3 regions of the Nanhaiella sioensis genome follow, and region 3 is predicted to be linked to each of the others. Evidence: riboswitches for the same ligand, from Rfam matches in the RefSeq annotation. Region 3 holds a riboswitch; each other region holds the start of a gene.
The links. Region 3 has a riboswitch for S-adenosylmethionine ahead of metK (methionine adenosyltransferase). Riboswitches for the same ligand answer to the same signal wherever they lie in the genome.
Positions count from the first base shown of each region.

Region 1: it holds a riboswitch for S-adenosylmethionine, as region 3 does, so the genes downstream of both, V1503_RS13070 (methionine ABC transporter ATP-binding protein) here and metK (methionine adenosyltransferase) in region 3, are expected to answer to the same signal.
Region 2: it holds a riboswitch for S-adenosylmethionine, as region 3 does, so the genes downstream of both, V1503_RS06660 (methionine biosynthesis PLP-dependent protein) here and metK (methionine adenosyltransferase) in region 3, are expected to answer to the same signal.

Region 1 covers NZ_JBKAEG010000001.1:2,833,543-2,844,141, forward strand. The annotation lists gene V1503_RS13040 (arsenate reductase family protein) at 1-325, shown strand, start outside; gene gcvH (glycine cleavage system protein GcvH) at 408-791, shown strand; gene V1503_RS13050 (toprim domain-containing protein) at 1,158-1,505, shown strand; gene V1503_RS13055 (thioredoxin family protein) at 1,520-1,825, shown strand; gene V1503_RS13060 (SCP2 sterol-binding domain-containing protein) at 2,522-2,878, shown strand; gene V1503_RS13065 (O-acetylhomoserine aminocarboxypropyltransferase/cysteine synthase family protein) at 2,871-4,175, shown strand; SAM riboswitch class I at 4,330-4,438, shown strand; gene V1503_RS13070 (methionine ABC transporter ATP-binding protein) at 4,879-5,904, shown strand; gene V1503_RS13075 (methionine ABC transporter permease) at 5,897-6,565, shown strand; gene V1503_RS13080 (MetQ/NlpA family ABC transporter substrate-binding protein) at 6,578-7,432, shown strand; gene sufC (Fe-S cluster assembly ATPase SufC) at 7,731-8,516, shown strand; gene sufD (Fe-S cluster assembly protein SufD) at 8,534-9,847, shown strand; gene V1503_RS13095 (cysteine desulfurase) at 9,847-10,599, shown strand, end outside.
Region 2 covers NZ_JBKAEG010000001.1:1,427,405-1,438,003, forward strand. The annotation lists gene V1503_RS06640 (ABC transporter permease) at 1-898, opposite strand, end outside; gene V1503_RS06645 (ABC transporter ATP-binding protein) at 909-1,841, opposite strand; gene V1503_RS06650 (response regulator transcription factor) at 2,551-3,183, opposite strand; gene V1503_RS06655 (sensor histidine kinase) at 3,186-4,292, opposite strand; SAM riboswitch class I at 4,577-4,695, shown strand; gene V1503_RS06660 (methionine biosynthesis PLP-dependent protein) at 4,847-5,971, shown strand; gene metC (cystathionine beta-lyase) at 5,964-7,148, shown strand; gene V1503_RS06670 (bifunctional homocysteine S-methyltransferase/methylenetetrahydrofolate reductase) at 7,145-8,998, shown strand; gene metH (methionine synthase) at 8,988-10,599, shown strand, end outside.
Region 3 covers NZ_JBKAEG010000001.1:3,011,774-3,022,372, forward strand. The annotation lists gene V1503_RS14005 (ABC transporter permease) at 1-305, opposite strand, end outside; gene V1503_RS14010 (ABC transporter ATP-binding protein) at 283-1,062, opposite strand; gene V1503_RS14015 (ABC transporter substrate-binding protein) at 1,076-2,068, opposite strand; gene V1503_RS14020 (alpha/beta hydrolase family protein) at 2,458-3,246, shown strand; gene V1503_RS14025 (DUF2584 domain-containing protein) at 3,300-3,542, shown strand; gene pckA (phosphoenolpyruvate carboxykinase (ATP)) at 3,773-5,368, opposite strand; SAM riboswitch class I at 5,604-5,749, shown strand; gene metK (methionine adenosyltransferase) at 5,914-7,122, shown strand; gene V1503_RS14040 (hypothetical protein) at 7,315-7,521, opposite strand; gene asnB (asparagine synthase (glutamine-hydrolyzing)) at 7,991-9,886, shown strand; gene V1503_RS14050 (C39 family peptidase) at 10,182-10,599, opposite strand, start outside.

The DNA.
Region 1 (10,599 bases), 180 kb from region 3:
TGGAACATGTCGTAAAGCAAAAAAATGGTTAGATGAACATCATGTTTCTTATGAAGAATTACATATTGTTGATAATCCCCCTTCGAGAGAAAAAATCGAAGAATTATATCATAAAAGTGGATTAGAACTTAAAAAGTTCTTTAATACGAGTGGGAAAAAGTATCGTGAGCTTGGATTAAAGGATAAGGTCAAAGCTGCTTCAGAGGCTGATTTATTAGATATTCTAGCAAGTGATGGCATGTTACTCAAGCGTCCCATCGTAACGAATGGCAGTGTTGTGACGGTAGGGTTTAATGAAAAGCAATTTGAAGACACTTGGGGGTAGTCATTGAAATTAGAAGGTACTGTTAAAACGGTCATCTTTTAATATATATAAAATGATTATAAATGTTGGAGGGATTGTTGAAATGAATACACCGAAGGAATTGCGTTATTCTGAAGAACATGAGTGGGTACGTATTGAAGGAGATCAAGTCCGCATAGGAATTACTCATTTTGCTCAATCAGAACTTGGAGATATTGTTTTCGTTGAATTACCAGAACCGGGTGATGAACTAGAAATCAATGAACCATTTGGTAGTGTTGAATCTGTGAAAACAGTATCTGAATTATATGCTCCAATTAGTGGCAAAGTATTAGAAGTTAACGAAGACTTAAACGATACGCCTGAATTCGTAAATGAATCTCCATATGAAAAAGCTTGGATGGTTGTAATCAAGCCTGCTGATATGAGTGAAGTTGAAAGCTTAATGTCAGCTGAACAATATGAGGAAATGACAAAGGAAGATTAAGTTATCTTCACCAAAATTAAGGTCGATATTTGAAACAGTGGGGTAACAGCTCCACTGTTTTTTCATAGACAATATGGCGATGATGCTGGCTGTTTTAGCATTGTTAAGATAATGAGAACGTATACATCTAACAATCGTGACATCTTTCTATATTTACAATTTTTGAGCTATCATAATACTCATCAAAATTGCAACGAAGTTATGAAAAGAGACTGTGCAAAAATTCATAAACGTTATTTGAAATTTGTATCACTTATCTGTTTTAGAAGAGAAGATATTGCGTGTAGATTCGTAGTTTGAATAACATAAACTACTAATGTGAAATTAGTTATTAAGTTCATGAATTGTTCAACGAGGGTGATGTCGATGGCGATTATTGAGATTAATAAAGTCATTATTGTTGAAGGGAAAACTGATAAACAGCAAGTCGAAAACGTTTTAAATGAACCAATAGAAATCATTTGTACAAATGGGACGCTAAGTGTGACTAAATTGGACGAAATTATTGATTCAACATTTCATCAAGATGTATTTGTTCTTGTTGATGCTGATGAAGCTGGTAACAAGCTCCGTCAGCAATTTAAAAGAGAGTTTCCTGAAGCGCAACATATTTATATTGATAAAGTGTATCGTGAAGTTGCAGCTGCTCCGTTAAAACATATTGCAGCAGTTTTATTCCGTGCAAATTTTATAGTGAAAAGACAATACTTATAAGGAGTTTAAGCATTATGCAGCAATGGACAGACCAAATAAACAAGGTTTTACAAGCTTCAGGTTTAAAGGGAGTATATTTCTATACGCCACTTTGTGGAACTTGTCAATTAGCAGAACGAATGCTTGGCGTTGTAAAAGAAATTGTACCTTCAATAGAGTTTGGTAAAGTGGATGTTAACTATGTTCCTGACATGGCAGAACGGTACGAAATTCAAAGTGTACCGTGCTTGCTCATATTTAAAAATAATATGGTCATTAAGCGTATCTATGCTTTTCAATCCGTAGACGTATTATATAAGCACTTAAAGGACCTAGATTAACATTTGTTCTCTATTAAAAAACTATATCTTATTTCCAGACTTTAGAGCCATTCTCCTCGAGGCCATTTATCCAATCATACGATGGAAAAACTCGCTTCAGATTAGGTGGCTCTATTCCTTGTGAGGGATGATAGAGTCCTTTTATCTAGGTCAGCTTCCATACTCCTCCAGTAATTTCAACAAAAACAAATTCAGTTGTGGAAAACCTGAATCTCATCAAGGGAGTGAGCGCTCAGAAAGAGGTAGCTCGGCATTACTTTTAATTTCTTGAAGGAGTTTGCCTTGAAATATCGAAAATTTTAAAATAATAAAAATATTTTGTTGACCTTAAGCTTTACAGGATGTTTAGCGTTACGAGTTGTTTCACGTACCTAGAAGAGCAAAAGTGACCTAAAGTTCAGTTAATAGAGGATATAAAAGTCCTTTACTCTTTTGGCTGTCCAGCTAAAGAGCCTATTCAATTTAGATAATAAACACGTTAACTAAATTGAATAGTCTCCTTTATATGGGATGGTTCCGACGCTTGTAGAAGATGGTCTAAACATTTGCACACTTTCTTATAATTCTAAGGAACGAGGGGGGGAGAGAAGTTACCGAAAATATATTACTTGTTTGTTGTACTAGGTTGTATGAATTGGTGAAGTACTCCTATACACATGTAGAACAGCTAGTCATATGTTTATCGTAACTGAATGTATGGAACTTAGTTTATTTCTTAACGAGTTTAATAATAGGTTCGTTCAAAATTCACACTTAAACCTACTCCTACCTAACCAAGCAATCATTGTTAATTTTGAAAGTAATAAAGAGAAAGTTCAAGTTGTGTTAACAGCAAGGGGATTGGAGTTGAGCAATCGGCAACAAAGTCCTGCAGACATTTCATTAGGTGCTGAACCCCAGCAGTTTTACGAATTGTTATCTGGTAAAGAAAAGTTACAAAAATTGATAAGTCGACAAAGTATCATTTGCCAAGGGAAATTCAGATACATTCTTTTACTAGAATCTTTATTTGCTTTAAATATTAAAGGAGAAGGGGAAGAAAAAAATGCGTAATGAGAAAGATTATCGTTTAGAAACTTTGAGTGTCCATGGAGGATTAGAAGCTGATCCAGTGACAGGTGCAAGAGCAGTACCAATTTATCAATCAAATGCATTTAGATTCAAGGATACGAGCCATGCAGCTAATTTATTCTCACTCCAAGAAGAAGGATATATTTACTCACGGATACACAACCCTACTGTAACTGTTTTGGAGGAAAGAGTGGCATTACTTGAAGGTGGAATTGGTGGATTAGCATTATCAAGTGGAATGGCTGCTATAACGACTGCGATTCTTAATCTAGCAGGAGTAGATGATGAAATTGTTGCAGCATCTACTTTATATGGTGGAACGTATAATTTATTAGCTAACACATTGCCGAAATATGGTATAACAACTCACTTCGTTGACCCTTCCCAACCTGAAAATTTTGCAAAGGCCATTTCTTCTAAAACAAAAGCGATATTTGCTGAAACAATTGGTAATCCAAGCTTACACGTATTGGATATTGAGAAGGTTGCTTCAATTGCTCACGAAGCTGGAATTCCGCTAATCATTGATAATACATTTGCTACTCCTTATCTGTGTAGACCGATTGACTATGGTGCTGATATTGTCATTCATTCTGCTACAAAGTGGCTTTTAGGAAATGGTACGACTTTAGGGGGAATAATCGTTGATGGTGGCAAATTCAATTGGAATTCTGAGAAGTTCCCAGACTTTATAGCCCCTGACCCAAGCTACAATAATCTTATATACGCAGAAGCACTTGGAGAAAGTGCATTTATCGTCAAAGCTAGGGTGCAATTATTAAGGGATTTAGGTGCTTCATTAAGTCCATTTAATGCTTATCAATTTAACCTTGGACTAGAAACATTACATGTACGGATGAAAGAACATATTAATAATGCCAGGAAAGTCGTTGAATATTTAGCGAAACACCCTGCTGTAGAGTGGGTTTTGTATCCCGACCATAAAGATCATCCTGCAAAAGAACTTGCTAAAAAATATTTACCAAAAGGTAGTGGGTCCATCGTTGTGTTCGGCATTAAAGGAGGGAGAGAAGCAGGCGCTAAAGTAATTAATCATGTGAAGCTATGGTCGCATGTAGCAAACGTAGGTGATGCTAAAAGCTTGATTATCCATCCAGCAAGTACAACACATCAACAATTAAGTACCGAGGGCTTAAAATCTTCAGGTGTAACAGAAGATTTGATAAGATTGTCAGTTGGAATTGAGAATATTGACGACCTATTAGAAGACTTAGAGCAAGCAATAGAGACAGCTACAGGACTAACTCAAAGTAAATAATTAGGGTGAATTGATATTTGTTTTGTATGTAAATTCCATAAAGATATTCATTGACACATATAAATGAGCGTGATAGAATCACAACTATACTTTTTAAAAGAGATTAATTTTGAAATGTAATTTTAAAAATGAATAAATTAAACATTGATATATACTCTTATCAAGAGAGGTGGAGGGATGTGCCCTATGAAGCCCGGCAACCATCAACGGTGAAGTTGAAATGGTGCCAATTCACACGAAGCGTATGCTTTGATAGATGAGAGAAAGGAATATAATTAAGCCTTTCTGCTCATATGTGCGGAAAGGCTTTTTAATTTTGTTGCTAAGCTTTTCTATTAGGTTGATTACGCATTAAATGTTGCTGTTCGTACAAAAATATAAACATGTATTCATTTGGTATTCGTAATATCTTATCTTTTACACATGCTGTTTTCATAATGATTGTTGTAGTTTGTATGAAGAAGTACAAATATACAACTATAGTTCATGCCATCTAATCTTTTGAAAATCAACAACAACTATAGTTGCTGAATTGTTAACGATAGAAACAAATTTTACGAAAAGAGCCTTTGATAAAACAATGATAATGGATAAAACGACTATCTAGCTGCTAGAAGAGCTAAATTTGGCAGATCGTTTAGTTTGTAACATAAAACGCACTAAATTTATATGAATAATATGATTAAGGAAGTAGGTGAGCCTTTTGATAAAGCTATCTGGGGTAAAAAAAGTATATCAATCTCAAGAAGGAGAAGTAGTTGCTGTAGATAATGTCAATGTGAATATTGGCAAGGGTGAAATATTTGGCATTATTGGTTACAGTGGCGCAGGGAAAAGTACACTCATTCGTTTGTTAAACCAGCTTGAAGCAACAACAGAAGGAACAATTACGATCAATAATTATGATATGACCTCTATTAAAGGGGGTGAGTTACGTAAATCACGACAAGAAATTAGTATGATTTTTCAGCATTTTAATTTGCTTTGGTCAAGAACTGTAAGGGAGAATATATCATTTCCATTAGAAATTGCTGGTATTCGTAAAAAAGAACGGTTGAAAAGGGTTGATGAGCTAATCAAGCTAGTAGGGTTGGAGGGAAGAGAAAATGCGTATCCTTCACAACTAAGTGGTGGCCAAAAGCAGCGAGTTGGAATAGCTCGTGCTTTAGCAAATCGTCCGAAAGTATTATTATGTGATGAAGCAACCTCAGCACTTGATCCACAAACAACAGACTCAATTCTTGAACTGCTTGTGGATATTAATAAAAAGCTAGGTCTCACAATTGTGTTAATCACTCATGAAATGCATGTGATTCGTAAAATATGTCACCGTGTAGCTGTAATGGAAGATGGCAGCATTGTTGAACAAGGTGAAGTGTTATCGGTGTTTCAGCAACCGAAAGCTTCTATTACTCAGCAGTTTGTTAAGCAAATTACAGAACCAGAAGAAGCGACAGAAACAATTGAGCATATTTTAGAAAGCTACCCTGAAGGTAAAGTAATTAAGCTATTGTTTGTTGGGGATGATGCTGAACAACCTTTAATAGCAGAATTAATCCGCCAGTTTAATATTGGTATTAATATTATACAAGGAAAGATCTCACATACACAACACGGTGCATATGGCACATTGTTTATTCATATGACAGGAACCGATGAAGAGATAAACCGCTCGATCACATATATAAAGGAAAAACATGTGACAGTGGAGGTGATACAGCATGGTTAGTCAACTATTTGTAAACGTTAATTGGGAAAAAATGTGGGAAGCAACATTTGAAACGTTATATATGACTGTTACATCGGTGATTGCAACATTTGTTTTTGGTGTTATTTTAGGGCTCTTACTTTTTTTAACATCGAAGGACAACCTATTGGAACATAAGCTGATTAATACAATCATCAGTAGTTTTGTAAACATTTTTCGTTCTATACCATTCATTATTTTAATCATTTTATTAATTCCGTTAACAAAATTCATGCTTGGGACAATTAGAGGAGCAAATGCCGCTTTACCTGCTCTCGTAATTGGAGCAGCACCTTTCTACGCAAGAATGGTAGAAATTGCATTGCGAGAGATTGATAAAGGTGTTATTGAGGCGGCACGGTCTATGGGGGCGAAAACAAGAACAATCGTTTTCAAGGTGCTGCTACCTGAAGCACTTCCTGCACTCATATCAGGAATTACAGTGACAGCAATTGCTCTAGTTGGTTATACTGCTATGGCTGGAATTATCGGTGCGGGGGGGCTTGGGAATTTGGCTTATTTAGAAGGTTTTTCTCGCCGTCATACCGATGTTGTTGTTGTAGCAACCATTTTTATTCTTATTATAGTGTTTATCCTCCAATACATTGGAGATTTTATAACATCAAAAATAGACAAAAGATAGGAGAAGATCATCATGAAAAAAATATTTGCAATCGTAAGTACATTACTCGTAGTTTTTGCTTTGGCAGCATGTGGAACGAGTAAAAAAGAAAGTTCATCAGAAAAGAGTCAAACTAATCAAGCTTCAGAGGAGAACAAGCCATTAGTAGTTGGAGCTTCGAATGTACCGCATGCGGAGATTTTAGAACAAGTACAACCGATATTAGCTGACAAGGGAATTGATTTAGTTATAGAAACATATCAAGATTATATTTTACCGAATGAAGATTTAGATAGTGGTGACCTTGATGCTAACTATTTTCAACATATACCATATTTAGAATCGCAAATGGCGGATGTAGGCTATGATTTCGTGAATGCGGGTGGCGTTCATATTGAACCAATCGGAGTATATTCACAAAAATATAGCAGCTTAGATGAATTACCAGAAGGCGCTGTAATTATTATGAGTAATTCAGTGGCTGATCATGGGCGCATTTTAACAATGCTAGAATCACAGGGCTTAATTAAGTTAGCAGATGATGTTGAAAAAGTAGCAGCAACACTTGATGATATTGTAGAAAATCCAAAAAATCTGGAATTTGAAGCTGAAATCGACGCTGCTTTATTACCTGAGTTTTATAATAATGACGAAGGTGATGCTATTTTAATCAATACAAACTATGCGATTGATGCTGGATTAAATCCGTTAGATGATGCTATAGCAATTGAAGGCGCTGATTCTCCTTATGTAAATATTATTGCTGTGCGTAGTGGTGATGAAAAAAATAAGGAAATTGTCGAATTAGTTAACGCTTTGCGCTCAGAAGAAATCCAAAATTATATTATTGAAGAATTTGAAGGAGCAGTTGTCCCTGTTTCGGAATAAGAAATAAGAAGAAAAACCAGTGATTTCACTGGTTTTTTCTTCTTATTATCGTATAATGAGTTTGATGTGTATTTTGGATGTTTTTTGTTTTTTATGCAAACAATATATGTCGAAGACAATCTTTACTTTTCTACATATAATGAAAGAAAATACTTTTTAAACTTTTTTATTTAAAAAGTATAGCTATGGTGTTAAATGGTTGCTAATACTTTTCATTTGTTATAAGATTGTAATGAGAATAAAATGAGAATGAAAGTATTTAAACAAATAGTATAGAAGATAAATTGGAGGTATAGTAATGGCAGCATCAACATTAACAATTAGAGATCTTCATGTTTCTATTGACGGTAAAGAAATTCTAAAAGGGGTAGACCTTGACATAAAAGGTGGAGAAATTCACGCGATTATGGGACCTAATGGTACAGGTAAATCAACCTTATCTGCGGCAATCATGGGTCATCCAAAATATGAAGTAACGCAAGGTAGCATAACACTGGACGGTGAAGATGTGCTGGAAATGGAAGTAGATGAGCGTGCGCGTGCTGGTCTATTCCTTGCTATGCAATATCCAAGTGAAATTAGTGGTGTAACAAACGCAGACTTTTTACGTTCATCTATTAATTCTCGTCGTGAAGAAGGCGATGAAATCTCATTAATGAAGTTTATTCGTAAAATGGATAAGCAAATGGACTTCTTAGAAATGGACCCAGATATGGCACAACGTTACTTAAATGAGGGTTTCTCAGGCGGTGAGAAAAAACGTAATGAAATTTTGCAATTAATGATGCTTGAGCCGAAGATTGCAATTTTAGATGAAATTGACTCAGGTCTAGATATCGATGCGTTAAAAGTTGTTTCCAAAGGTATTAATGAGTTGAGAAGTTCTGAGTTCGGTTGTTTAATTATTACTCACTATCAACGTCTATTAAACTATATTACTCCAGACAAAGTACATGTAATGATGCAAGGCCGTGTTGTTAAATCAGGTGGTCCTGAGCTAGCTCAACGTCTTGAAGCAGAAGGCTATGACTGGATTAAACATGAGCTTGGAATTGAAGATGAAACAGTAGGCCAAGAAGCGTAAGCGTTAGGAGGATGGACATGTCAACAATTGATACGAAACATGCATTCGATCAGGATTATATTAGAGGCTTGTCAAAAGAACTAGGTGAACCTGAATGGTTACTAGATCTCCGCTTACAAGCTCTTGCGAAATATGAAGAGTTACCTCTGCCAAAACCTGATAAAACTAAAATAGATAAATGGAATTTTGCTAATTTTAAGAACCACCTAGTAAATAGCGAAAAATATACATCGTTAGACGAACTTTCAAGTGAGGTGAAGGCACTCATTGAAAGTGAAAAAGATGATAAAAGCCTATATATTCAACGTAATAATACAGCTGCATTTTTAACGCTACCACAAGATTTAACAGCGAAGGGTGTTATATTAGCTGATATCCAAACTGCAGCACGTGAACATAGTGATCTTTTACAGAAGTATTATATGAACGATGGAGTAAAGATTGATGAGCACCGACTAACAGCATTACATGGAGCTTTAATGAACGGAGGAGTATTCGTTTACGTTCCGAAAAATGTAGAGGTTGATACACCGATACAGGCTGTATATGTACACGATGATGCAGACGCTACATTAATGAACCATGTGATTATAGTTGCTGAAGATAATAGCTCGGTCACTTATGTAGAGAACTATATTTCTACTACGGAGGTTAATGACGGAGTTGTTAACATTATTACGGAAGTGTTTGCAAACACTAATGCCAAAGTAACGTATGGTGCCGTTGATAATCTGGCACAAGGTGTTACGACTTACGTAAATCGCCGTGGAGTAGCTGGTCGAGATTCGAAAATTGAGTGGGCATTAGGCCTAATGAATGACGGAGATACAGTATCGGAAAATATTACCCATCTTATTGGTGATGGATCTTACGGAGATACTAAAACTGTGGTTGTTGGCCGCGGTGAGCAGACTCAAAATTTCACAACGAGTGTAGTGCACCATGGGAAGCATTCTGAAGGTTATATTTTAAAGCATGGTGTTATGAAAGAGGCAGCTTCCTCTATCTTTAATGGCATTGGAAAGATTGAGCATGGGGCTTCAAAATCTAATGCAGAACAAGAATCACGCGTTCTTATGCTTAGTGAAAAAGCACGCGGAGATGCAAACCCGATTCTATTAATTGATGAAGATGATGTAACAGCTGGACACGCTGCATCTGTTGGTCGAGTTGATCCAATTCAACTATATTATTTAATGAGTCGTGGGTTGCCGAAGGAAGAAGCGGAACGTCTCGTTATTCATGGCTTTTTAGCACCTGTTGTTAACGAGCTTCCAATTGATTCGGTTAAAGAACAGTTAGTTGAGGTAATCGAAAGGAAAGTAAAATAATGAATATCCAAGATATTCGTGATATGTTCCCGATTCTAAACCAAGAGGTTAATGGAAACAGCTTAGTTTATCTGGACAGCGCAGCGACTTCACAGAAACCAACATCTGTTATTGAAGCACTTGATCAATATTACCGCCAGTACAATTCTAACGTACACCGTGGTGTTCATACTTTAGGTACAAAGGCTACAGATGGCTATGAAGGCGCGCGAGAAAAGGTTCGAAAATTTATTAATGCAAGAAGCACTGAGGAAGTTATTTTTACACGCGGTACAACTACTGCACTTAATACAGTTGCAGCTAGTTATGGCCGTGCCAACCTTGCAGAAGGTGATGAAATTGTCATTACCTACATGGAGCACCATAGTAATATTATTCCTTGGCAACAGCTTGCAAAAGCAACTGGAGCGACTTTGAAATACTTACCGTTACAGGAAGACGGCACAATCTCCTTAGAGGATGTAGAAAACACAATAACGGATAACACGAAGATTGTATCGATGGTATACGTTTCCAACGTGTTAGGTACAATTAACCCTATTAAAGAAATTACGAAGATTGCTCATAAGCACGGTGCTGTTATGGTTGTTGACGGAGCCCAAAGTACTCCGCATATGAAAGTAGATGTCCAAGACTTAGATTGTGACTTCTACGCCTTTTCTGCTCATAAAATGTGCGGACCGACAGGAGTAGGAGTATTATACGGAAAAAAACATATACTTGAACATATGGAACCAGTTGAGTTCGGTGGA
Region 2 (10,599 bases), 1.6 Mb from region 3:
ACGTTACTTGATAAACAAAGGCGACGACACCATATAATATACATAACTGAAGAAATGCTAGTATAACAGCCGAACAAAATATACTTGTAAAATAGACCCACCTAGATACGTTTGCTAACATGATACGATCAAAGACGAGAGACTCTTTTTCAACATGGGCATATGACCCTATTGTTGTTGCGATATACAGAACGAACATGACACTCATACCTATTGCATAATAGCCGAGAGAAGTAACCGGCTCCCGTTTTGTCACAGTTTCTGTGTTGATCTCCATATCACTTGGGTTGGCAAATACTTGTTCTGTTATCACACCTTGTTTTCCCAAAATAACAAATGTGGAAAGCTGATTTTGAAAAAACATGATTACGTCTTCAACAATTTTTGATGTTATATCTTTTCCTTCATTTACATAAAAGTTTAGCTCAGGTACGTTATCTACATTAAAAAACATTGAATTCAATATGTCATACGTAAAGTTTTCTGGTGTTTCAATGATCACAGCATATGTGTCATCACTTTTTAGCTGTTCAATCTCGTTCTCATCAAATTCTTCAAGTGATAAAAAGGATGAAAGTTCCTCATTTTTAAATATTTCATTTTTTATGATGTCAATTGGTGACAGTTCACTTGCAACAGCTGTAATGACTTCTTTTTGCTCATCTGGCAATTGCTTTTCTTCTAAATCATTAATAAAACGATCGACCTCATCCTGTTCACTTCCAATTTCAATAAGCGCCACTTTAGCGTCGATTTCAAGATGATCACCATCCATCACACCGCTTAATGCAAAACCTAAAATCGTGATTAAAATTAGCGGCATCCCAAGTAACAACAGCAATTCCGGGCGGTTTCTTAGAAATAGTAACAATTGTTTTTTGAGTAAATACCAAAACATAATCATCACCTCAATTTCTTAATGCTCTTCCTGTTAAATGAAGAAAAACATCCTCTAATGTAGGTACTTTTACTTCAACCGAAGTGATCGTCGTATCCGTTTCTTCAGCGAGTTTAAACAATTCGCTAAATAAATTCACTTCCTTAGCTACAATAATTGTAACTAATTGATTTTCGGTGGATAATTTATTAATAAGAGGATGATTCTTGAGTGAATAAATAAAGTCATCCTTCAATCTCTCAACTTTTATTTCTAACGTTTTTTCATTTGATAAAATATTTTTGATTTCATCTTTAGTACCAGAAGCAATAATTCTCCCTTGGTCCATAATATAAATTCGATCGCAAATAAATTCGACCTCCTCCATATAGTGACTCGTATATAAAACAGTCATTTGCTTCTCTTGATTTAAATGTTTAACAGTCTGTAAGATATAATTTCTAGATTGTGGATCAATTCCTACCGTAGGTTCATCCATGATGATAATTTCTGGTTCATGTAAAAGGGCTACACCGATATTTAAACGACGCTTCATTCCACCTGAAAAATTTTTTACTAATTCCTTTTTCTTCTCTTCAAGTCCAATAATTTGAAGAACTTCTTCAACTTGTTTTTTAAGCTTTGATCCTTTTAATCTATGAACACTGCCAAAGAATTCAAGATTTTCTTTCGCGGTCAAATCAGGATATAATGCAATGTCTTGAGGGACAACTCCAAGTATTTCTCTAAGCGACTGCGGATTTTTTAACACACTAGTATTGTTTAAGCGCACATCACCACTCGTAGGTGCTATGAGTGTAGAAATCATCGAAATCGCAGTAGATTTGCCTGCTCCATTTGGCCCGAGCAGACCAATTGTTTCTCCTCGCTCTAAAAACATATTTGCTCCATCCACAGCGACGATTTGTTTGAATTTCTTCTTCAACTCTACAACTTCTAACAATATTATCGCCTCCTCTTTCTAACTAACTATTTATATCGTACAGTCTTTCATTGACATTTCACACTGTCTGACGTCACCAATTTGAATGATAAACATGACCTTAGTCACATGATTATTCAAATGCGCTAATTTTACGCCTTACTGTCCATACTCGTACGTTTTCTGTCCAATTCTCTACTTTTTCTATCCGTACCCTTGTATTTACTATCCAATTCACTACTTTTACTGTCCGAAGTCAAACTGTATGAAAAAAAGAGCCTCTGCGGCTCCCAACCTACGCACTATGCTTTAATCACGTTAGATCATTGTTTTCTCGCAATCCTAAATGCATTATCAAGCTTCGAAGAAACAATGTTAGGATAGTAATCCATCGCTTGTTTTGAAGATAATTTAAAATAAGCGCCACTTGATCACCCACAACCTGTTGGGTGATCACGATTAATTCTTTGCCAATACCTCTTTGTTAAAATGGTGCTGACACAGCTAAATCTGATAAGTAACAACAATAATAGTGTGCAATGCCCACAAGCTCATCTCCATCCCAAGCACTCTACAACAATGTTAGAATGTGAAAACCCCTTCTCAATTCTTTCAAGGTCATCATATGGTCGCTATATACCAGAACTTTGGAATACATGTGCAATGTCTTGCCGACTTAATGGTATATTAATCTATAATTAATCACCGTACTTTTCTCATTTTTATCTGCTTAGGTAATATCATTTTTCACAGCAAAGATGGCGAGTTGTGTGCGATCCCGTAAATCAAGCTTCTGTAGTATTTGCGTAATATGATTTTTTACAGTGCCTATCGACAAGTGCAATTCCTCAGAAATTTCCTTATTTGTTTTTCCTTCGCCTACTAACTTTGTTACAGCAAGCTCACGGTTTGTTAATGGAATGTCTATTTTTTCCCGATGTCTATCTGTCAACAAACGAGGCATCACTTTTGCAGCTACTTCGTCATGTATAGTCATACCTCCGTTTAAGCTACTATGTATTGCACTAACGAGTTTCGCTGGCTCTGCTGTTTTTAGCATAAAACCATTGGCACCATCTTTAAGTGCTTGCATTGCATATTCATCATCGTTAAACGTCGTTAATATTAATATTTTCACTTGTGGCCATCGCTGTTTAATTTGGCGAGTAGCTTCAAGACCATTCATATGGGGCATTCTTATATCCATTACAACAACGTCAGCCATATGCTTCTCCAATTGTTCAATTGCCTCATGGCCATTTCCAGCTTGAGCCACTACTTGAAATTGGTCTTCTTGTTCAATCATCATGGCAAGTCCCTGCCTAACAATTGCTTGGTCTTCTACTACAATAATGTTATACATATTTATATAACCTCCTTTGCATATACAGGAAATGATCCTTTAACTACAAAATGAGACTCTGTTTGATTGAAGTTTATATCCCCATTTAGCTCTTCAACACGTTTCTGCATGTTACTTAGTCCAAATCCAATAGTAAAAGATTCGGTTTTAAAAATCTTATTCGTCACTTCAAAATAAAGATCTCCAACAGCTGATTTACCAATAGTTACAAATACTTCACGAGATTGTGCATGTCGCATCGCATTTGTTAGTGCCTCTTGTATAACTCTATATAAAGTAACACTTTGTTGATTGGACAAGCTCACAGATAAAGCTCCTTGCTTCGTCGTAAAATGCACGAGTATATGACTCTCTGATTCTAACTTTCTAATTAATTGAAGCACTGACGACAGACCTGCAAATTCTTCATCTTTAAGTGTTTTAACCGCATGCCTCGTTTCTTCTAAACTTTCACGAACAAGCTCCCTCAAAATTCCATATTCCTGTCGTTTTTCTTTCATCGAAAGCATTTCGATTTGCATGAGCAATGCTGTTAATTTATGACCAACAGAATCATGAATCTCACGAGCAATTCCTGTTCTTTCTTCTAATCGAGCTGCCCGTTCATTTCGTAAACTAATACGTTTTAGATTTCGATATTCACCTAAAAGCTCTTCATACATGTCTTGTTTATAATTGGTCTCCGTCATTTTTTTATTTAACAAAATGCTCAAATAATAAAAAAATATGAGTATAACAACCAATTCAACATTTATAGCATTAGTAAAAATCACCAGCATACCCATTAAACCTGCACTAACGGCTGAAAATAGTTGATAATGCTTTTGTGATAGTAGTGAAATAGCATCTATCGTTATATACAAAAATAGTAATTTACTAAAGGTATTTTCGTCTTGAATAAACAAAACACTCGAAACAAACAACATACAAAGAAGCAGAGAATAGAATATTAGCTTTTTTTTAACAATAGGAATGAAAAAGAAACAGACGAACGACAAAGCACAAACCAAAATGGATATGTACCACCTTGTTGAATAAGATACTTCTACATAGAGAAACCCTCCCCACAAAGCTGAAAAAGTAGTCAACCTTATTAAAAAGGTTTTCATATATAACACACCACCTGCATACAATTTACCTAATTATTTTCTGTATTCTTTATCCTTGTTGAACACGTTATATATTGATCATACCATTTTTTAACTTATAAAAAAATTCTAAAAATATCTTGCAAAACAGTCAAATCTATTGTAAATTTATATGCAATCAATATTTAATACATTAACTCATTCAACTTAAAATCATTAAATCAGGTGGTAAATATAGCCCACCTGATCGAAAGCTCCTTCTTTTAGAGGTAGGAGTCTTAAAAACTAAGATAAATAAACAATTCATCTTATCAAGAGAGGTGGAGGGACTGGCCCTTTGAAACCTCAGCAACCAGCCGAATTTATGGTCAGGTGCTAAATCCAGCAAGCGAAATGTATATACTTTTCGCTTGGAAGATAAGGAGAGCTGATGATTAAACTCAAAGCCTTCTTATCAGAAGGCTTTTTTTATTTCTCTTTTATGGATTTAAAAGTCCTTAACGTTCTAAAACTACCACAAAACTTTACTACTTTAAACAAGTATAGAAAACCAAATGAAATGAGGAGGAATTTATATGACAAGAATAAATATCGAAACAGCATGTGCCCAGATTGGAAACAGAAGTGAAAATGTTACTGGGACGGTCAATCCACCTGTCTATTTGTCTACAGCCTATCGTCACACAGGTATAGGCGAATCTACAGGGTATGATTACATTCGAACGGGTAATCCAACACGACAAATTGTCGAACAGGCAATAACACAACTTGAGGAAGGTGATCAAGGCTTTGCTTGTAGTTCAGGTATGGCTGCGATTCAAACAGTATTAGCTCTCTTTGAGCAGGGTGATGAACTGATCGTTACACATGATTTATACGGAGGAACATATCGGCTATTTGAAGAATCTTTTCGAAAAAATGGGTTTACTTTTCACTATGCTGATTTTAGTGACATAAATGCTGTAGAAGGGTTAATAAACAGCAATACGAAAGCTTTATTTATAGAAACTCCAACAAATCCACTTATGCAAGAGGTTGATTTAAAAATTGCAGCAGAGCTTGCAAAGAAAAATGATTTATTATTAATCGTGGACAATACATTTTATACTCCACTGTTACAAAAACCTATAACTCAAGGGGCAGACATTGTCATCCATAGTGCGACAAAATACTTGGGGGGCCACAACGATGTGCTAGCAGGGTTAATTGTTTCAAAAGGAGAGGAGCTATCTGCTCAACTCGGTAATTACCATAACGCAATTGGTGCTGTATTATCACCTTTTGATTCATGGTTACTCATCCGTGGAATGAAAACTCTTCATTTACGTCTAAAACAGCATGAAGAAAATGCAAAAAAAATCGCTTCATTTTTGCAAACGCATGAAGATATTGTAGAAATCTATTATCCACAGCGTGGTGGCATGTTGTCGTTTAAAATTCGAGAAGAAAAGTGGGTTAATCCATTTTTACAAAACTTACGCCTAATCACTTTTGCTGAAAGTCTTGGTGGCGTTGAAAGCTTCATCACCTATCCAACTACACAAACACATGCAGATATACCTGAAGAAATAAGAGTTGCAAACGGAATTTGCAATCGCTTATTAAGATTTTCAATAGGTATCGAGAATGCTGATGATCTCATAGATGACCTTATATCAGCATTAAAAGCTGCTAAGGAAGGAGTAAACACCTATGTCTAATTCATTTTCTGATCAAACTAAGCTACTTCATAATAAGCATAAAGTAGATCCTCATACAGGAGCAGTAAGTGTTGCAATTCAGCATGCATCAACATTTCATCAAGATGATTTAGAGAATTTTTCAAAATATGACTATAGTCGTTCTGGTAATCCTACCCGTGAAGCTTTAGAAGAGACGATAGCAGAATTAGAAAATGGTGTGAGAGGCTTTGCTTTTTCCTCTGGTATGGCAGCCATATCAAGTGCTTTTATGCTGTTATCAAAAGGAGATCATGTCCTCATAAGTGAGGATGTGTACGGTGGAACATTTCGGGTTGTAACGGAGGTACTAACCAAATTCGGCATCGATCACACATTTGTTGACATGACGAACTTACAGGACGTTAAAAACTCTATTCAAACAAATACGAAGGTAATATATATTGAGACACCGTCAAACCCTTTACTTAAAGTGACTAATATTAGAGCTATTGTCACACTAGCTAAAAAGCAAGGTTGTCTCACATTTTTAGACAATACGTTTATGACTCCAATTTTACAGCGACCATTGGATTTAGGTATAGATATCGTTTTGCATAGTGCAACAAAGTTCATATCAGGACATAGTGATGTCATCGCGGGGCTAGCCGTTGTCAAAGATGAGCAGTTAGCCACCCAACTTGCCTTTATTCAAAATGCATTCGGTGCAGTCCTTGGGGTCCAAGATGCTTGGCTCGTCTTACGAGGCATAAAAACATTGCACGTCCGCATGACACAATCTTCACAAAGCGCATTACAGCTTGCGCAATTTTTACAACAACACCCCAAAGTTGAGGAGGTTTACTACCCAGGTTTAACTGACCATGAAGGATATACCCTTCAACAAGAGCAGTCTACTAGCCCAGGTGCTGTATTATCTTTTAAATTAAAGAATGTTGAAAGTGTACGTATTCTTTCAAAATATATAAAAATACCAGTATTCGCTGTCAGCCTAGGTGCTGTTGAATCCATTTTATCTTATCCGGCAAAAATGTCGCATGCAGCTATGCCTGCTCAAGAAAGAAATAAAAGAGGAATCACTGACGGGCTTTTGCGACTATCTGTTGGTCTTGAAAATCCTCTTGATCTTATAGCAGATTTCTCACAAGCATTAGATCAACTTCCAACACAGCAGCCAGAGTATAAGGTGAGCCTATGAAACTACTAGAACGTTTAAAAAATGACATTTTAATTGCTGACGGTGCGATGGGGACCCTCCTCTATTCATACGGTGTCGACTATTGTTTTGAGGAACTTAACCTCACTCAACCAAATCGGATCCAACAAGTACATGAAGCATATATTCAAGCAGGAGCTAATGTTATCCAAACTAATACGTATGGAGCAAATCGTGTTAAATTAGCTAGATACGACCTTGAAAATAAAGTAAAAGAAATTAATAGAGCTGCAGTTCAAATAGCAAAACGTTCCATCGGGAAAAGTAACGAGCATTATATATTAGGAACTATAGGTGGAATTCGTGGCGTAAGGAAAAGTATTGCCGAACTTGAAGAAATTAAAGGGGCTTTTATCGAACAGCTTGATGCACTGTTAGAAGCAAATGTTGATGGAATCTTACTGGAAACCTATTATGACATTGAAGAACTATACACCGTACTGCAAGAAGTAAGGAAAAGAACAACAAAACCAGTCGTTGCCCAAGTGTCTATGCATGAAGTTGGCGTACTACAGGATGGTACCCCATTACATGAAGCATTTTCAAAGCTCGAGCAACTTGGAGCAAATGTGATTGGAACAAACTGCCGACTCGGTCCTTATCATACAATTAAGTCACTTGAGCAAGTTCCTTTGCCTAACAATGCATACCTTTCTGCCTACCCTAATGCAAGTTTACCAGACTTAGTTGATGGAAGACTGATTTATGAATCTGATGCTGAATATTTTGCAGAGGCAGCTACTAGCATGCGCGAGCAAGGAGTTAGATTGTTAGGTGGTTGTTGTGGAACGACACCAAAGCATATTGAGGCGATGAGGAAAGCAATAAATGGTTTAACTCCAATTGATGAAAAACGTGTAAAGGAACGTAAACCAATTTCAGTCAGTAAGCCTACCGTTGCTGCTGAACCTCATTTACACGAAATGGTACAGTCTAGACGCACAGTCATTGTTGAGCTTGATTCACCGAAACATTTGGATACAGATACATTTTTCAAAGGTGCACAAGCACTTCAACAGGCTGGGGTTGATGTGATTACCTTAGCAGATAACTCTCTAGCAACTCCACGCATAAGTAATGTTGCAGTTGCTTCAATTTTAAAAGAAAAATATGATATACGCCCTCTCGTTCATATTACTTGTCGTGATCGAAACATCATAGGACTTCAATCACATATTATGGGTATTCATACACTTGGTATTAATCAAGTATTGGCTGTAACTGGTGATCCGACTAAAGTTGGTAATTTTCCAGGTGCTACTTCAGTATATGATGTTTCATCATTTGAACTAATACAAATGATCAAACAATTTAATAACGGACAGTCAATCTCAGGAACGTCATTAAAATTACAGACGAACTTTGGTGTTTCAGCTGCCTTTAACCCAAACGTCCGTCATTTAGAACCAACCGTAAAAAGGCTTGAAAAGAAAATCGCATTCGGTGCTGATTCATTTATTAGTCAGCCTGTGTTTAGCCAAGAGCAGATAATCCAAATTTATAAAGCGACCAAGCATTTACAAGTTCCTATCTTTCTTGGTATTATGCCGTTAACAAACTATCGTAATGCCCAATTTTTACACCATGAGGTTCCAGGTATTAAGCTTGCTGATGACATATTACACCGTATGAAGAGCTGTGGAGAAGATAGAGAAATATGCTCAGCAGAAGGTGTGAAAATTGCACAGGAGTTAATAGATACGGCTATGGAATTTTTTAAAGGAATCTATTTAATTACACCATTTTTACGCTATGACATGACTGTAGCATTAACAAACTATATCCGTAAAAAAGATGGAGTAAGAGAAAGGAAGATTCATCATGTGCTTTGAGCGTTTTCAACAAGAGATCAACAAGCGAATTTTAATAATTGATGGAGCAATGGGGACGATGCTTCAAGAAGCAAACCTTACGGCTGAAGATTTTGGAGGAGAAGAATTTGACGGCTGTAACGAACATTTAAACATCACAGCTCCTCATGTCATTGACTGGGTTCACCGATCTTATTTAGAAGCGGGGGCTGATATCATTGAAACGAACACTTTTGGAGGAACCCCCCTTGTTCTAAATGAATACCAACTCGGACATAAAGCCTATGATATAAACAAAATTGCAGCTGAAATTGCCAAAAAAGCAGCCGAGGATTTCTCTACTACTGATAAGCCTCGCTTTGTTGCTGGATCTATGGGACCAACAACAAAAACACTTTCTGTTACTGGTGGAACAACATTTTCTGAATTAGTTAATGAGTATGAAACACAAGCTAAAGGCTTAATTGATGGTGGCTGTGACCTTTTATTACTTGAAACATGTCAAGATATGCTTAATGTAAAAGCTGCTTTTTTTGGTATTAATAATGCTTTTACATTAACAAATAAAACCTTACCACTCATGGTTTCAGTTACGATAGAACCGATGGGTACAACGCTTGCTGGACAAAATATTGAAGCATTTTATTTATCTTTAGAGCACATGCAACCAGTATCCATCGGCTTAAATTGTGCGACAGGTCCTGAATTTATGACCGACCATCTACGCACATTATCTCAATTATCTCAAACAGCTGTGAGCTGTTACCCTAATGCTGGTTTACCTGATGAAGAAGGTCAATATCATGAGTCTCCACAATCATTAGCAAGGAAAATAGCAGGCTTTGCTAAAAATGGTTGGCTAAACATTATTGGAGGGTGCTGTGGGACAACACCTGAACATATCCGAGCGATTGCAAAAGAGGTAGAAGGTCTTAAGCCTCGAAGTGTCCAAGAAGGTAATCATCAACACACTGTAGCTGGGATAGAACCACTTATATACGATGATTCTATGCGACCGTTATTAGTTGGAGAGCGTACAAATGTAATCGGCTCAAGAAAATTTAAAAACCTCATTGCTGATGGTAAGTTTGAAGAAGCTGCTGAAGTCGGTAGAGCACAAGTAAAAGGTGGGGCCCACGTAGTTGATATTTGTCTAGCCGATCCAGACCGCGAAGAGCTAGATGATATGGAGCAATTTATTCAAGAAGTTGTAAAAAAGGTGAAAGTACCACTCGTTATTGATTCTACAGATGAAGCAGTGATAGAAAAAGCGCTATCTTATTCACAAGGAAAGGTGATCATTAACTCAATTAACCTAGAAGATGGCGAAGAACGTTTTGAAAAGGTCGTTCCACTTATTCATCGATATGGGGCTGCTGTTGTTGTTGGAACCATTGATGAAATTGGCATGGCTGTAACGAGAGAACGGAAGCTAGAGGTCGCACAACGTTCCTATGATCTACTAGTAAATAAATATAAACTTAAGCCAGAAAATATTATATTTGACCCTCTCGTCTTCCCTGTAGGTACAGGTGATGAGCAGTATATAGGCTCAGCGAAGGAAACTGTTGAAGGGATTAGGCTTATTAAAGAAAAATTACCACATTGTTTAACAATGCTTG
Region 3 (10,599 bases):
AAGAGTGCAGCCAAGATGGTTCCTAATAAGGTGCCTAAAATAAAGCCAAGCACGGTTTCGAATAATGTGACACCTATATGAACAAATAGCGTGCCATCTGCTACTTTTTCAATTAATAATTTTGTGATTTTTGAAGGAGAACTGAATAATAGTGGATCTATCAACTTAAAGTAGCTAGCTATTTCCCAACTTGAAAAAAATACAATAAAAATGAGCAGTTGATAAATTCTTACTACGCGTTTTTCTTTTTTTAGCTGATACAAGTATTGGGCATGAAGGTCGCTATATTTTGTTTGAGATGTCAAGTTTATCCAACTCCTTCCAAACCTTCTGGAAAAGATCAGCATATATGGGGTGTTGCCTTGCATTAAATGGAGGTAGTTTACTTAATGTGTTTGGAATAACGAATGTTTCGGATATTCTACCTGGATTTGCATTCAGTAATATAATGCGGTCACTCATTGCAATTGCTTCTCCAATATCATGTGTTACAAGTAGGGTAGTTTTTTTGTATTCCTTTAAAGTGTTTGATACGAGATCTTCTAATTTAAGTTTCGTTTGAAAGTCAAGTGCAGAAAAAGGTTCATCTAGTAAAAAAATTTGTGGGTCAGTAACTAAAGTTCTCACTAGCGCTGCTCTTTGACGCATCCCCCCAGAGAGCTGCCTTGGGTACAGCTTTTCGGTTCCCTCTAATCCGATTTCTTGTAATAGTTGAATAGCTTTCTCTTTTGTTCTGTCACATAACTTATGATTGAGTTTTAATCCTAATAAAATATTTTCTTCAATCGTTCTCCAAGGAAATAAATAATCTTGCTGGAGCATGTAGCCGATAGTGTGGGCAGCTGCTGTCACTTTTGTGTCTTTTAGAAGAACATCACCTTTAGTAGGCTGTAAAAGTCCAGCAATAATGGAAAGTAGCGTTGTCTTCCCACAGCCACTTGGTCCAATAAATGAAATAAATTCCCCTTCGTTAATTGCTAGGTTAATATTCTCGAGTGCGGTGGTTGCTGATGATTTAGAAAAGTATGTGTGATGAATATTGTTGATTAATAAAAAACTCATGAATCATCACCTCTTATTTGGACATCACCTTTTCGGCAATATCAGTGTTGACTAATGTTTCATGATCTACTCGTAAAGGTAGTTCACCAGCTTCGTCCATTATGTCCTGAAGGTTATTCCATTCAGTTGCATCTAAGATTGGATTGGTTGCATATGAGCCTTGACTTTTGTATCGATCAACTACTGTTTCAATTAATTCTATTGATGTATCCTCAAAAAAGCTATGAATTGATTGAGCAATTTCTGCTGCATCATGAGAGTCAACCCATTGTTGTGCTTGATATATCGCTCGAGTAAATTTTTCTATTGCTTCACTATTCTCTTCCATAAAGCTGTTTTTTGCCATAAAAGTAGTATATGGGACATATCCAGACTCCTTGCCAAATGATGCAATAATATATCCTGTTCCTTCTTGTTCAAATATACTTGCTGTTGGTTCAAAAAGCTGCACATAATCTCCTGTTCCGGCTGCAAATGCGCTTGCAATGTTAGCAAATTCAATATTTTGAATTAAATCTAAATCTTTGTGTGGATCAATACCTTGTTTCTTCAACACGAACTCTCCAACCATTTGAGGCATGCCACCTTTGCGTTGACCGAGGAAAGTACTTCCTTTCAGTTGATCCCAGGAAAAGTTATCGATGTTTTTGCGTGAAACTAAAAAAGTCCCATCCGTTTGAGTTAGTTGAGCAAAATTTATTACTGGATCATTAGCATCTTGAGCATGGACGTATATTGTCGTTTCTGAGCCAACTAATGCAATATCGGCACCGTCAGATAGTAAAGTAGTCATCGTTTTATCGCCGCCCCATGTCGTTGTCAACTCTACCTCCAGCCCTTCCTTTTCAAAGAACCCTTCAGAAAATGCGACATACTGTGGAGCATAAAATATTGAATGGGTTACTTCAGCAACACGTAATTTTTGTATTTGTTGTTCATTACACCCAGACAATGGTATGAAGATTAGAAATGCTACAAGAAATATAAAGCTTATTTTTTTCTTCATCGCCAGTTCCTCCTATATACTTTTCTAAGCTAAGATAGTTTATGAAGCACCATTCGAAAAGGTGAACGCCTATGAATGTCACTTCAATACTTACACTGTTTGAATGTAGTTGTTGACATGTGAAAATAGTATGTAGAGAATTTAACATAGAAGCTAATAATAACTTTAGTTACTTATTTTGATTGTTTACCCAGGGATTGTTGTTTTTCGGGCCTAAGAGATAAATTGTTCTACAACCTTCCTCTTGTTATAATCTTGCTTCTCAAAGTCTACCTAACTGTACAGAATTAGTAACAATTGTTGCTTTATTAATTCATTGTGGGTATCGCAGCATAAACAACATAAATACTCTGCCATGCTATATTCTTAAGTAGAAGGAGGAGATCAGCTTGGAATGTAGAGATGGACATATTATTGAAAGACAACGGCTACCTTCGCCTAATCCAAATATCCATTTATATGAATTAACATATTTAAGTAAAGGTTTGAAAGTGAAGGGATTATTAGCTGAACCGAAAAACGTTGGTAAGTATGATGGTTTTTTATATTTAAGAGGTGGAATAAAAAATGTTGGTAAAGTTCGAGTTGGACGCATCGTCCAATTTGCTTCAGAAGGTTTTGTAGTCATGGCGCCCTTTTACCGTGGAAATCAAGGTGGAGAAGGTAATGAGGACTTTGCTGGAAATGATCGGCACGATGCCGTTGCAAGTTATCGAGTACTAGAACAGCTTGAAAGCGTTCATGAAGATAGGATTCACGTTTTTGGTTTTTCACGAGGAGGTGTCATGGCGCTTTTCACAGGGATTATAGAACACAATGTAAAATCAGTTGTCACTTGGGGTGGTGTTTCTGATATGACGCTTACATATAACGAAAGAATTGATTTACGACGTATGCTGAAAAGAGTTATTGGAGGAACGCCTAATAAATATCCAGATAGATACAAAATTCGTACACCTCTTTTTATGCTAGAACAAATACATGCACCAATTTTAATTATCCACGGTAAAAACGATAGCAATGTGACCATTCAACATGCATATAGACTTGAAAATAGACTGAAAGAGCTTAATAAAAGCGTAACTACATGGTATTTTGACGAATATACTCATTACTTTCCTCCTGCTGAAAATAGAAAAATTGTAAAAAGACTTACTGAGTGGATGAAAAATCAATAAACACCATGATAAAATAGTCATAAAAGGATAACTATGTTAAAGGAGCGTTTAAAATGGGTATGCCTCTTGAATTAAATACAATGATTGTTACGAAGGGAAAAGAAAAAAGGTTAGGAGAAAATATTTTCACTCTTGAAAAAACAGGTTACCGTCTATATCCACTCGACATCCCATTAGAGGTAAAAAGAACTATAGGGGGAGATATAAGTGGAGAAGGGGTAATTGATAAGGTGGAATTAGCAAATAATAAAACTGTGATCACTTACCGGCTGATTTCTTTACATTCAACAAACTAAGGAATGGAGATACTATATCGAGCAAAAACAAAGCTGTTTTGCATTTTGAGGTTGTTGTACAACATATAACAGTAAGAATACAGCAATCCTAGTCGAATGATTAAAATAATACTAACCTTAGTAAAGAGTAAAAGGGTCAGACCCATTTCAATTGATGGGGTCAGACCCTTTATTGTTATCATTATTCTAAGTATCGTGCATGATGAAAGTGTAATTAGAGTAGTAAGTAATTAGTTAGCTGTTAATGGAGGTCCACCTAATTGTCCTATCTTCTCATCAATATTATTAAACTTTTTGAAGTTTTCCTGGAATTTTGCTGCTAGTTCAGTTGCTTTATCAACGTATTCTTGCTGGTTTGCCCATGTTTTTATTGGCTGTAGTACATCATCAGGTACACCGGGAACATGTAATGGTATTTCTAAACCAAATATACCTTCTTTTATTGTTTCAACGTTGGTTAATTCTCCTTCTAAAGCAGAACGTACCATTGAACGAGTAAATTCAAGCTTCATTCGGTTACCTACACCATATTCTCCACCAGTCCAGCCTGTATTCACAAGATATACTTGAGCACCATGTTCATCAATCTTATCACCTAACATTTTTGCATACCTAGTTGCTGGCAATGGTAAGAATGGTGAACCAAAGCAAGTTGAAAATGTAGCTTGTGGAGAAGTGATTCCTCGTTCTGTTCCAGCAAGCTTACTCGTATATCCACTTAGAAAATGGTACATTGCTTGTTCCTTCGATAGTTTACTAATAGGAGGTAAAACACCGAAGGCATCAGCTGTTAAAAAAATGATCGTATTAGGATGACTTGCAATGCTAGGAAAAATGATATTATCGATTGCCTGTATAGGGTAAGCAGCTCGAGTGTTTTCTGTAAGACAAGAATTGTCATAATCAGGGTTTCTTGAGCAATCATCAACGATGACATTTTCTAGTACTGAACCGAATCGAATCGCATCGTAAATTTGTGGTTCTTTCTCTCGGGATAAGTTTATACACTTGGCGTAACAGCCACCCTCTATATTAAACACTCCATTTGCTGACCATCCATGTTCATCGTCCCCTATTAATCGTCTGTTGGCATCAGCTGAAAGGGTTGTTTTACCCGTTCCTGACAACCCGAAGAATAAAGCGACATCTCCTTCTTGACCAATATTGGCTGAACAATGCATGGATAAAATCTCTTTTTCAGGGAGAACATAGTTCATAACAGAAAATATGGATTTTTTCATCTCACCTGCATACTCTGTTCCACCAATAAGTACTGTGCGCTTTTCAAATGAAATAATAATAAATGTTTCCGATCTCGTTCCATCAATTGCAGGATCTGCTTTAAAATTTGGTGCAGAAATGACAGTGAAGTCAGCGATATGCGATTGTAATTCCTCCTCAGTAGGACGAATAAATAGCTGATGTGCAAATAAATTGTGCCATGCATATTCATTAATCACTTGAATAGGAAGTTGGTATTTTTTATCAGCACCTGCGAACCCATTAAATACATAAATTTCATCTTTGTTAGCTAAATAATCGAGTACTTTATTATAGAGATTGTTAAAAGATTCCTGTGAAATAGGCTGATTTACTGTTCCCCAATCTATTTTACCTTTTGTAGATGGTTCATCTACAATATATTTATCTTTAGGTGATCGTCCAGTATATTTTCCTGTTGTAGATAGTATGGCACCTGAAGAAGTTAAAGTGCCTTCTTTTCTATTTAACACACTTTCAACGAGAGTAGGGACGGATAAATTGTGTAATGTATTTTTACGAGCTAGTAAACTTGATAATTCGCATGATACACTAACAGAATTCATGATCAAAACCTTCCTTTACGTTTTAATAATGTCGTTAACAATTCATAACTTAAAAATAGTATAACACATTAACTCAAATAGTCTATACTATTTATAATAATTTTATACTGGATTCAACATAATCGTACCATTCTTTGTAAAAGATACATAACGAAAATTTAATGAACAATTCAGCTCTTAACTATGTTGACATGTAACGGTTTACTACGTTAATATATTGTGTTGAACGGATACTCTCTTATCCCGAGCTGGTGGAGGGACAGGCCCTATGAAGCCCAGCAACCATCACTATATTTTCAGATTATGAGAAAATAATCTGCTTTGTTCTTAATGTGATAAGGTGCTAACCTGGTGCAAGGCACTTGTCTTGAACGATAAGAGTGAAAGGCGTGAATCGAGTATCTCAAACCTTTCCTCATGATTTGTAGGAGAGGTTTTATTTATTTCCAGTAAAAAATTCGAAATTTTGGAAAGTAATATGGGAATGAGTTCCGTTTCAAAATATAACTATATGAAGTGGTTGCTTCATAAAGGAGGAAAAAGCTATGACAAAAAAACGTCACTTATTTACTTCTGAATCTGTAACTGAAGGTCACCCTGATAAAATTTGTGACCAAATATCAGATTCCATTCTTGATGCTATCTTAACAAATGACCCTAACGCTCGTGTTGCATGCGAAACGACCGTGACAACAGGGATGGCCTTGGTTGCTGGGGAAATTACTACATCGACGTATGTTGATATTCCTAAGATCGTACGTGAAACTGTACGCAGCATTGGCTACACACGTGCAAAATATGGTTTTGATTCAGAAACCTGTGCGGTATTAACATCTATTGATGAGCAGTCTCCTGACATTGCAATGGGTGTCGATCAAGCACTTGAAGCTCGTGAAGGGTCAATGACAGATGAAGAGATAGATGCGATAGGAGCTGGTGACCAGGGCTTAATGTTCGGATATGCTTGTAATGAAACAAAAGAATTAATGCCGTTACCAATCTCATTAGCTCATAAATTAGCACAACGCTTAACAAAGGTAAGAAAAGAAGAAATTCTTCCATACTTACGACCTGATGGTAAGACCCAAGTAACTGTTGAGTATGATGAAAATGATAAACCTGTTCGCATAGATACGATTGTAATTTCTACTCAACATCACCCTGAGATTACATTAGAACAAATTCAACGAAATATTAAGGAGCATGTTATAAACCATGTTGTTCCTAAAGAATTGATTGATGCTGATACAAAATACTTTATAAATCCGACAGGTCGATTTGTAATAGGTGGCCCACAAGGAGACGCTGGATTAACAGGGCGCAAAATAATTGTTGATACGTATGGAGGATATGCCCGTCACGGTGGGGGAGCATTCTCTGGTAAGGATCCTACAAAAGTTGATCGATCAGCTGCATATGCTGCACGTTATGTTGCGAAGAATTTGGTGGCAGCAGGCTTAGCTGATAAGTTGGAAGTTCAGTTAGCGTATGCAATCGGCGTTGCACAGCCTGTATCCATTTCAGTTAATACATTCGAAACAGGTAAGGTTGCTGATGAAGTGTTAGTTGACCTCATTCGTAATAATTTTGATTTACGTCCAGCAGGGATTATAAATATGCTTGACTTACGACGTCCAATTTATAAGCAAACAGCAGCATATGGTCATTTTGGACGCACTGATGTTGATCTTACGTGGGAACGTACTGATAAAGCAGAAGTGTTAAAAGAACAAGCATTATCTCGAAGTAATTAATAAAGGAATTTTTTGCATTGATTGTTGCTTTTCATATTAAGGAATCATTATTGCTGTTCTATTTTCATGATAATAGCTACAAAATATACGAAAATTACCTTAATAAATAACTGGGGCATATCCCACATACAACATATTCTGTATGTGAGATATGCCCTTACTATGAATGACAATATTTTTTATAGGTAATAACTAAGATGGACTCTTAACTTCTGCCACATTAGGAAATATCGTTTTAACACTATCAGCAAAAGGACAGTAGTATACGAATATCTCATAGCCATTAATATCTATTATTCGTTTGCCAAAAGGAAACAAAGACAAGTTCTGAATTTCAAGTTCTAGGTTAGGAAAATTTTCGTTAATGAATTTTAGTACCTCATGTTCACGGTAGTCCACAAGTAACCCTCCTGATTTTTCAGAATTTTACAAACTAATTCTCTACTCTCATAAAAAATTCCTTTATAAATGAAAGAAAATAATTCATACTAAGCGAAATATAGGAGAGTTAAATTTTTGCCGCTGGCTGTTTTGACATTGATTTTTGTTTTTTCTTCTAGGATTTTAGGATGTATATATCTAGTGTTCGTGGCATTTTTTCTTCTGTACAACGATGACTAACATATAAAACAACTTTTTATGGAACTAGTTTGGTACCAACAACAGAGTTTTACAAAAAAGCATTTAGTAAACATAGCAATTTTACAAAAAAAAGCATTTAGTAAACATAGCAACAAAGTTTACGAAAAGAGCCTTTCTGATTAGACAAAAAGGAAAATTGTGTATACTACTAACACTGCTCAATTCACTAGCTAAATATGATATAATTCTTAAATATATAAATACGAATTAGTAGGTGACTTACATAATGTGTGGATTCATTGGCTGTGTAAACAATACAGCAAATCATCAACGTAACGAAAATGACAAAGCTTTGTTTGAAAATATGAATAATATTATTACTCATAGAGGACCAGACGATGAAGGGTTTTATTTCGATGAACATATACAGCTAGGTTTTAGACGTTTAAGTATTATTGATCTTGAAGGGGGACATCAGCCTCTTACTTATGAAAATGAACGTTATTGGATAATCTTTAACGGTGAAATATATAATTATGTAGAGCTTCGTGAATCTTTAGTCAAGGAAGGCTTTCATTTTAATACGAGCTCTGATACAGAAGTTATATTAGCTCTTTATAGCCACGAAAAGGAAAAAGCTGTAGAAAAGCTAAGAGGAATGTTTGCATTCGTCATTTGGGATAAAGAGACGAAAACTATATTTGGGGCACGGGATCAATTTGGAATTAAACCGTTTTTCTATATGGAGCAGGATGATTTAACATATTTTGCATCAGAAAAAAAGAGTATATTGGCAGCGCTGAAGAACGGCTTAATAAACTATGAGGCATTGCAAAACTATTTAACGTATCAATATGTACCTGAACCGGAAACGATGTCATATGGCATTCGTAAATTGGAGCCTGGGCACTACTTTACAAAAAAAATTGGTGAGCCTATGAATATCTCACAATATTGGAAAGCCAGTTTTCATACGATGCATAAGTCAGAGGATAAGCTCATCAAGGAAATTCGTGATGTATTATACGATTCGGTGAAAATACATATGCGTAGTGATGTGCCTGTTGGATCCTTTCTTTCAGGTGGAATCGATTCTTCGATTATCGCATCAATAGCAAAGGAATTTCACCCTAATATAAAAACTTTTTCTGTAGGCTTTGAACGTGATGGTTTCAGTGAAATAGATGTAGCGAAGGAGACAGCTGCAAAGCTTGGTTTGGAAAATATAAGCTATGTTATCTCTCCAGAAGAGTATATGCAAGAGCTTCCAAAAATTATTTGGCACATGGACGATCCGCTTGCTGACCCTGCAGCAGTTCCGTTATATTTTGTCGCCAGAGAAGCCAGAAAACATGTTACTGTTGTATTATCTGGAGAAGGTGCAGATGAATTGTTTGGTGGGTATAACATTTATCGTGAGCCGCAATCTCTTGAAATGTTTAGTAATTTACCTAACTTTGCAAAATCTGCTCTTGCTAAAATTGCTACAATGTTACCGGATGGTGTGAAGGGAAAAAGTTTTATTGAGCGAGGAATAACACCAATGGAGGAGCGGTACATTGGTAATGCCAAAATGTTTGAAGAAGCAGATAAACGTAAGCTTTTACGTGACTATAACTCACAACTAGACTATCGAAAAATTACAGCACCATTTTATGAGGATATCCAAGGCTATGAACCTGTAAACAAAATGCAGTACATTGATATTCATACGTGGTTGCGTGGTGATATTTTATTAAAGGCAGATAAAATGACGATGGCTCATTCACTTGAATTACGTGTTCCCTTTTTAGATAAAGAAGTTTTCAAAGTGGCTTCAAAAATTTCACCAGAAATGAAAACAGCTCAAAATACAACGAAATATATTTTACGCAAAGCTGTTGAAGGAATTGTACCAGCTCACGTGCTACAAAGAAAGAAGCTAGGTTTTCCAGTACCAATTCGTCACTGGCTGAAAGATGAGATGTACGATTGGGTAAAACAGATCATTCAAACTAGCGAAACAGATCATATCTTTAATAAAGAGGTACTTTTATCATTACTAGATGATCATTGTGCTAATAAGGGTGATTACAGTAGGAAAATTTGGACAGTTGTTATATTTATGATTTGGCATCAGGTGTATATTGAAAAGAAGTTTGATTTCGAGTCAATGTATGAGCGAGCAAATGAAACAGCTTAAACGATAAGATAAGTGCAAGTGTATTGCACTCTCACGAGAAGCGCTAGAGTTGACTCACTCGAAGGCGCTTTTTGTCTTTGGAAAAGAATGGTGTAGCGAGGTTAAGGGATAATCTCTAAGCACTTAATGTAGCTTAAATAAAAATTTTTTGTTGCTATTATTACTTATATAGAAGAGTTAGAACTGTTTTTAGGTGACATTCATTTTAACGAAGAAAAAGGATCCTCCAAGCGCTAGTCATTGTGATTATTTTGCGAGAATGCGAAAACAGACATGCATGAAAAAAGCCAGGTCATTACTCCATGTAGGTAATGGCCTGACTCCCCATTTGTTGCCAAGCTGCGATGAAATGGTCTCTAGGAACTTTTTTATTTTTTTCGCCAGTAAGAGGGTCATTAAAATAGATGAACTCTGAATCGTATCCTGTAATTAGAACCGAGTGTTCAAAATAAGTAATTTTTATTTTTCCATTAGGAGTTTCCCAGTGTTCAAATTTATCATTAGATAATTTTTGATATGTAGTATTAGTAATCACCCATACAGGTGATCCAATTGATAAATACATTTCAATTTCTTTGAAGTCACGATCAGTTAGATCAATAATCTTTGAAGGTAAATATTGATCTGCAAGCTGTTTTATTGGTTTAACATACACACCATACCCTCTGTTATTACGATTATACATATCTCCTACAAACCCATTGTTTGGATGC